DNA from 2 places in the Thalassospira sp. UBA4513 genome. Region 2 is predicted to be linked to the other one. Evidence: predicted binding sites of a transcription regulator. Region 2 holds the regulator's gene; the other holds the start of a gene.

What was found. The regulator LexA, encoded in region 2, represses DNA repair genes until DNA is damaged. The targets are predictions, from matches to a motif close to ATGTTCTANTTTGGTTC.
Region 1: uvrA (excinuclease ABC subunit UvrA) is a predicted target of LexA. The motif match lies at 1,879-1,895, and genes of this name have one in related genera.

The regions. Positions count from the first base shown of each region.
Region 1 is NZ_DGMR01000030.1:4,716-8,087, forward strand. It holds gene nagA (N-acetylglucosamine-6-phosphate deacetylase) at 1-460, shown strand, start outside; gene fbaA (class II fructose-bisphosphate aldolase) at 617-1,696, shown strand; gene uvrA (excinuclease ABC subunit UvrA) at 1,906-3,372, shown strand, end outside.
Region 2 is NZ_DGMR01000001.1:48,475-51,846, reverse strand. It holds gene B2T33_RS00280 (ComEC/Rec2 family competence protein) at 1-1,503, shown strand, start outside; gene lexA (transcriptional repressor LexA) at 1,580-2,287, opposite strand; gene moaC (cyclic pyranopterin monophosphate synthase MoaC) at 2,450-2,929, opposite strand; gene trpC (indole-3-glycerol phosphate synthase TrpC) at 2,949-3,372, opposite strand, start outside.

The DNA.
Region 1 (3,372 bases), on a different contig from region 2:
TGTCGGTGCAGCGCTTTCAGATGATCGCACATGGTGTGGCCTGATCGCGGACGGGTTTCACGTCCATGCTGCCGTGATCAAAACCGCCGTCCGCGCCAAGGCCGCGGGCAAGGTGATGCTGGTCACCGATGCCATGCCAACGGTTGGTGCCGCCGATAAACGGTTCAAGCTGGGCGATGAGGAAATCATTGCAGTTGCTGGGCGCTGCGCGCTCGCGGATGGGACGTTAGCGGGTTCGGACCTTGATATGATTTCAGCTGTGCGCAATTGCATGGAAATTGCCGAAATCGGGCTTGATGAAGCGCTTCGCATGGCGTCGCTTTATCCAGCGGAGTTCCTCGGGCTTGGTGATGTTCTTGGTCGCTTGGCACCGGGCTATCAGGCCGATATGATTTTGTTTGATGATCAGTTCAAAGTGACGCAAAGCTGGATCAAGGGCGTGCAAGAGAGTTACGCCTGAGCAAACGCAATATTTTCCGAAAGTCTATGACGGAAAGCCTTGACCTGAGACAGCATTTCGAAGATGCATTGGGCTCTGTAACAGTTTGTATGCAGGGTCTTCAGGTGATTTTGCTGCTGATCTGTTTTTACTCTGACCCCCAGGAGGAGTACCCACATGCCTTCCGTTAAACCCGGTGTTGTTACCGGTGCTGCCTATCGCGAACTCGTTTCTGCCTGCAAGCAGGACGGTTACGCCCTTCCCGCCGTCAATATTACGTCTTCAAGCACGATGAACGCAGCCCTTGAAGCTGCTGCAAATGCCGGATCTGACATTATCATTCAGCTTTCGAATGGTGGTGCACAGTTCTTTGCCGGCAAGGGCATCAAGGACGCTGCTGCGGCCCGTGTTCTCGGCGCCGTATCTGCTGCGCGTCATGCACAGCTTCTGGCCGAACATTATGGTGTTGCTGTTGTCATGCATACCGACCACGCAAACCGCAAGTTTGTGCCATGGGTCGATGAAATGCTGAAATGGAGCGAAAAGGCCTATGCCGAAACTGGCAAGGCGCTTTACAGCTCTCATATGCTGGATCTGTCCGAAGAATCCGTTGAAGACAACCTCGCGACCTGCGAGACCTTCCTGAAACGGATGTCAGCCATCGAGATGAGCCTTGAGATCGAACTGGGCGTCACCGGTGGTGAAGAAGACGGTATCGGTCATGAGCTTGATACCTCGGTTGAGGAAATCGATCCGCGCCTTTACACCCGCCCGGAAGAAGTCGAAGAAGCTTATCGCCGTCTCTCGCCGCTTGGTCACTTCTCGGTCGCGGCAGCGTTTGGCAACGTGCACGGCGTTTACAAGCCCGGCAACGTGAAGCTTCGCCCGGAGATCCTTCTGGAAAGCCAGAAATACGTGGCCGAAAAGCACGGTCTGGGTGATCGCCCGCTCGACTTCGTATTCCATGGCGGTTCCGGTTCGGAAAAAGAGAAAATCGAAGAAGCTGTCAGCTATGGCTGCTTCAAGATGAATATCGATACCGATACCCAGTTCGCCTATGCCCGCCCGGTTGGCGAGTATGTCGAAGCCAACGCACGTGCGTTCAAGTATCAGGTCGACCCGGAAACCGATCAGCCATACAAAAAGCAGTATGACCCGCGCGTCTGGATCCGCGAAGCTGAGCTGTCGATGGCAGCACGCCTTGAAGAAGCTTTCAAGGACCTCGGTGCAACCGGTCGTACGGTTACCAAAGGCTAAGCCAGATCAAAAACCTGACCGTTCCGGTCACAGGATTTATGAAGCCCGCCGGTCTTGTTCGGCGGGCTTTTTCGTGGCTCTGTCATGCATCGGGTTGTTAATTGCGGATCTCCTGACAAATACTGACAGGAACTGTCAGGGGTGCGCTTGCGTATAGCTTACGGCTCCTCTATACACTTTCCGAACAATTCAGGAACAAAAGGCCCGACATGCTGACGAAAATCTCGGTTCGCGGTGCGAAAGAACACAACCTTCAGAACATTGATGTTGAACTGCCGCGCGATTCCCTCGTGGTGATTACCGGTCTGTCGGGATCAGGCAAAAGTTCTCTGGCCTTTGATACCATCTATGCCGAAGGTCAGCGCCGCTATGTCGAAAGCCTGTCGGCCTATGCCCGCCAGTTCCTGGAACTGATGCAAAAGCCCGATGTCGAATATATCGACGGGCTGTCACCAGCCATCTCCATCGAACAAAAGACGACCTCGAAGAACCCGCGTTCGACCGTTGGCACCGTCACCGAAATTTATGACTATATGCGTCTGTTGTGGGCGCGTGTCGGCATCCCCTATTCGCCCGCCACAGGTCTGCCGATTGTCAGTCAGACCGTTTCGCAAATGGTCGACCGCGTCATGGAGATGGAGGAAGGTACGCGTCTTTACCTTCTGGCCCCGATCGTGCGTGGCCGTAAAGGTGAATACAAAAAAGAACTGCGTGAACTTCGCGCACGCGGCTTCCAGCGCGTCAAGATCGATGGCGAAATGTATGACATCGACGAAGCACCGGAACTGAACAAGAATCTCAAACACGATATTTCAGTCGTGGTTGATCGCCTGATCGTCAAGGATGGCATTTCAACCCGTCTGGCAGACAGCTTTGAAACCGCGCTTGAACTTACCGACGGCATCGTTTTGACCGAAGATGCCAAAACCGGCGAAACCACTGTTTTTTCAGCAAAGTTCGCCTGCCCGGTTTCCGGCTTTACCATCGAGGAAATCGAACCGCGACTGTTCTCATTCAACAACCCGTTTGGTGCCTGCCCGGCCTGTGATGGCCTTGGCACCCAGATGGAATTCGACCCGATGCTGGTCGTCCCGGATGAAAGCAAGACGCTCGAAAACGGTGCCGTCGCGCCCTGGGCCAGTACAACATCGAAATACTATCTCCAGACCCTGAAATCGGTTGCCAAGCACTTTGACTTCAAAACCAATGTCCCTTGGGAAAAACTGCCCAAGAAAGCACAGGACATCATCCTGCATGGATCGGGCGAAGAAGAAGTCACGGTGACCTATGATGACGGATCACGTAGCTATAAGGTGTCGCGTCCGTTTGAAGGTGTCATTCCCAACATGTCGCGCCGCTGGCGTGAAACCGACAGCCAGTGGGCCCGTGATGAACTGTCCAAATACCAGATGGTGTCGCACTGCCCCACCTGCACGGGCAAACGCCTGAAACCCGAAGCACTGGCAGTAAAGGTTGATGGCTGCGACATTTCGCAGGTCACCGATCTTTCGATTGCCAAGGCCGCCGACTGGTTCCTGGCACTGGAAGATAAGCTGAACGCAAAAGAAACCGAGATTGCGCGTCGCATCCTTCGCGAAATCAATGATCGGCTGCGTTTCCTGCGCGATGTCGGCCTGGATTACTTATCGATGTCCCGCACATCCGGCACGCTTTCC
Region 2 (3,372 bases):
AAAGACATAAACAACAATATTTTACTGGTCGGTATTGAAAGGGCGCGTCAATATATCTCAGCCGTCATCAGCGATGAAATGACTGGCCCTGAAACCGGCATTGCCAAGGCGCTGATCATTGGCGAACGCGGTGAAGTCTCCCCGGATATTGCCGATAACCTTCGCAAATCCGGGCTTGCGCATTTGTTGGCGATTTCCGGTCTGCATATGGGATTGCTGTGCGGGACGGTGTTTTTCCTGATCCGGTTCGGGTTGGCCGCCATTCCATCAATTGCCTTGCGCTATCCGATCAAGAAATGGGCAGCGATGGCGGCCATGCTGGCGGGGCTTGTCTATCTTGGATTATCCGGGGCGACCATCCCGACCCAGCGCGCCTTTGTCATGTTGCTTGTGGTTTGGCTGGCACTCCTGCTGGATCGCCGTGCCATATCGCTGCGCCTTGTGGGCGTGGCCGCGATCATTGTTTTGATCCTTCGGCCTGATGCGGCGCTTGGCGCCAGTTTCCAGCTCTCCTTTGCCGCCGTTGGCGCACTTGTTGCGTTTTATGACGGGCCGGGGCGGCGCTGGCTGGATCGGCAGGGGATGCTGTCCTGGTATGAGCGTGCCGGTCTTTATCTTGCCGGTTTGCTGCTGACCAGTTTGATCGTGACGGCGGTGACTGCGCCCATTATCGGCTATCATTTCGGCCGTATTTCAATGCTCGGCGTACTCGCCAATCTGGTCGCCATTCCGGTCATGGCATTCTGGGTCATGCCCTGGATTGTCGTGACGCTGGCGCTGATCCCGATTGGGTTATCAGGGTTTTCTTTGGCCGCGATGAAGCCCGGATTGACGGTATTGTTGGAAACCGCCGAACTGGTTGCCGCACAGGACTGGGGGCTTTGGTATGTCTCGGGCCTTGATATGCTGGCGGTTGCCTTGGGGCTGTTTGCCTTGGCCTGGATCGTTATCTGGCGCGACAAGGTGATGATCGTGCCGGTCCTTCCGGTGATTTTTGCCGCCATTATCTTTCAGGCACTGCACAAAGAACCCGAAATCCTGATTTCGGGCGACCGCGAAAGCTGGGCTGTTTATGATCCCGATGCCGCTATCCTGCATACCTCATCGCGGCTGAATGACTTTCAAAAAGGCATCTGGATGAGCCGCTTTGGTATTCGCCCCGAACAGGAACCAAGCCGCGTACAGGCCTGCCAGAACGACCCGTGCTCCCTTGGTGTTAGCGCTAACATCGTTCCGTCACGGATCATCGTCGCAAGCCGTATTGCCAATCCGTTTTATGCCTGCCGTAATGCAGATATCATTGTCAGCCTGAAAACCGATCTACCAACCACCTGTCAGGCCTCTGGCGCGCGCGTGATCATCGATGATGACGTTCTGTGGTGGCAGGGCGGTGTTGCGATCAAACTGCCGTCTGAGCCTGGCGAAAAGCCAGAAATCAACACCGTCCGTGCGGAAACTGGCAATTGGCCCTGGATCATCATCGGCGGCAGAGCAGGGCGCTAACAACCTGATCGTACTCAAAACAAAAACGCCCGGGCACAAGCACCGGGCGTTTTTGTTTGTAACTTCGCGCAAGCAATCAGTACTGACGCAGCAGCCCGACCAGACGGCCCTGAATGCGCACGCGATCTGGCGACAGGGCGCGGGTTTCATAGCGTGCGTTGGCCGGTTCCAGCAGAACTTCACCACGTCCGCGTTTCAGGCGCTTAAGCGTGGCTTCGCTGTCATCGACGAGTGCCACCACAATCGTTCCGTCATGGGCCTGTTCACAGCGCTGGATCAGGACGGTATCGCCATCAAGAATGCCGGCATCAATCATCGAATCCCCCGATACTTCAAGGGCATAGTGATCACCGGCACCAAGCAGGGCGGCCGGGACCTGCACCATGGTCGTTTGATCGCGAAGGGCCTCGATCGGTGTACCGGCAGCAATCCGGCCATAGAGCGGCAAACCAACGGATTCCCCGGCTTCCGAGAAGGCGGTTGGCACCGTGGTTGGTCGATGCGCGGCCTTTCGCACACTGGCAAGCGAGGTCACATTGTTTGGCGTTTCCGGGGCGTCATCATCGCTGTTTTCCGGAAGTCTGACGACCTCAAGCGCGCGTGCACGGTGCGCAAGGCGGCGGATAAAGCCGCGTTCCTCGAGGCCTGTGATCAGGCGGTGAATGCCGGATTTGGATTTAAGGTTCAGGGCCTCTTTCATTTCATCGAAAGAGGGCGAAATCCCGTGATCGCGAAGGTAATTGTCTATATAGACCAGCAACTCATATTGCTTGCGCGTCAGCATGTTATTTCCCGAACCTGTAAAAAGAACAAAAAGGATACACAGATGTTCTACTTTAGTTCTTTTCGCGGGTCAAGCGGCTCTGTGCGATTTGACGGAAAAACCGAATAATCGCCGTGATCCTTCAAAAAATATGAATAGTAGGCGGTCCGCAGGGACAGGAAGCTAGTCCGCGACGAAGGTACCCGATTTGCCACCTTCTTTTCGGGTGACCCGCAAATCGGTAATCCTCATACTTTTATCAACCGCCTTGCACATGTCAAAAACCGTGAGTGCTGCGACCGAGGCAGCGGTGAGGGCTTCCATCTCGACACCGGTCTTGCCGGTTGTCTTGCAGGTGGCGGTGATATCGACGGCATCGGCATCGTTGGCCAGTTCGAGATCCACGGTGACAGAAGTCAGGGGCAGGGGATGACAAAGCGGGATCAGGTCAGGGGTCTTTTTCGCCCCCATGATCCCGGCAAGCTGGGCGATGCCAAGAACATCCCCCTTTTTATGGCCGCGCGCCGCAATCAGCTTTGCCGTTTCGGAAGACATCAGAACCCGGGCCTTGGCAATCGCAATGCGTGCGGTTTCTGCCTTGGCCGAAATATCGACCATCACCGCGTTGCCACCGGCATCAATATGGGAAAGCTTGTCTGCCATTGGTTCTGTCCAGTATTGATCAGGCCGCAAGGCCAAGCAGTTTGCGGGTGGCGGTTGCGACGTCGTCCTGGCGCATCAGGCTTTCGCCGATCAGGAAACACTCAGCGCCGACCTTTGCCATACGGGCAAGGTCATCAGGGGTAAACAGGCCGCTTTCGGCCACCAGCAACCGATCATCGCCGACCATGCTTGCCAGTTCCTCGGTCGTGGTGAGCGAGATTTCCATGGTCTTGAGGTTGCGGTTATTAATCCCCACCAAACGTGACTTGAGCTTGAGCGCGCGTTCAAGTTCCGGGGCGTTGTGCACCTCGATCAAAACATCCATGCCAAGGCTGTGCGCGGCATCTTCAAGCTCAGCCGCCAAACTATCTTCAAGGGCTGCCATGATCAGGAGGATGCAGTCCGCACCAAGCGCGCGTGCCTCGGTAATCTGATAGGGATCG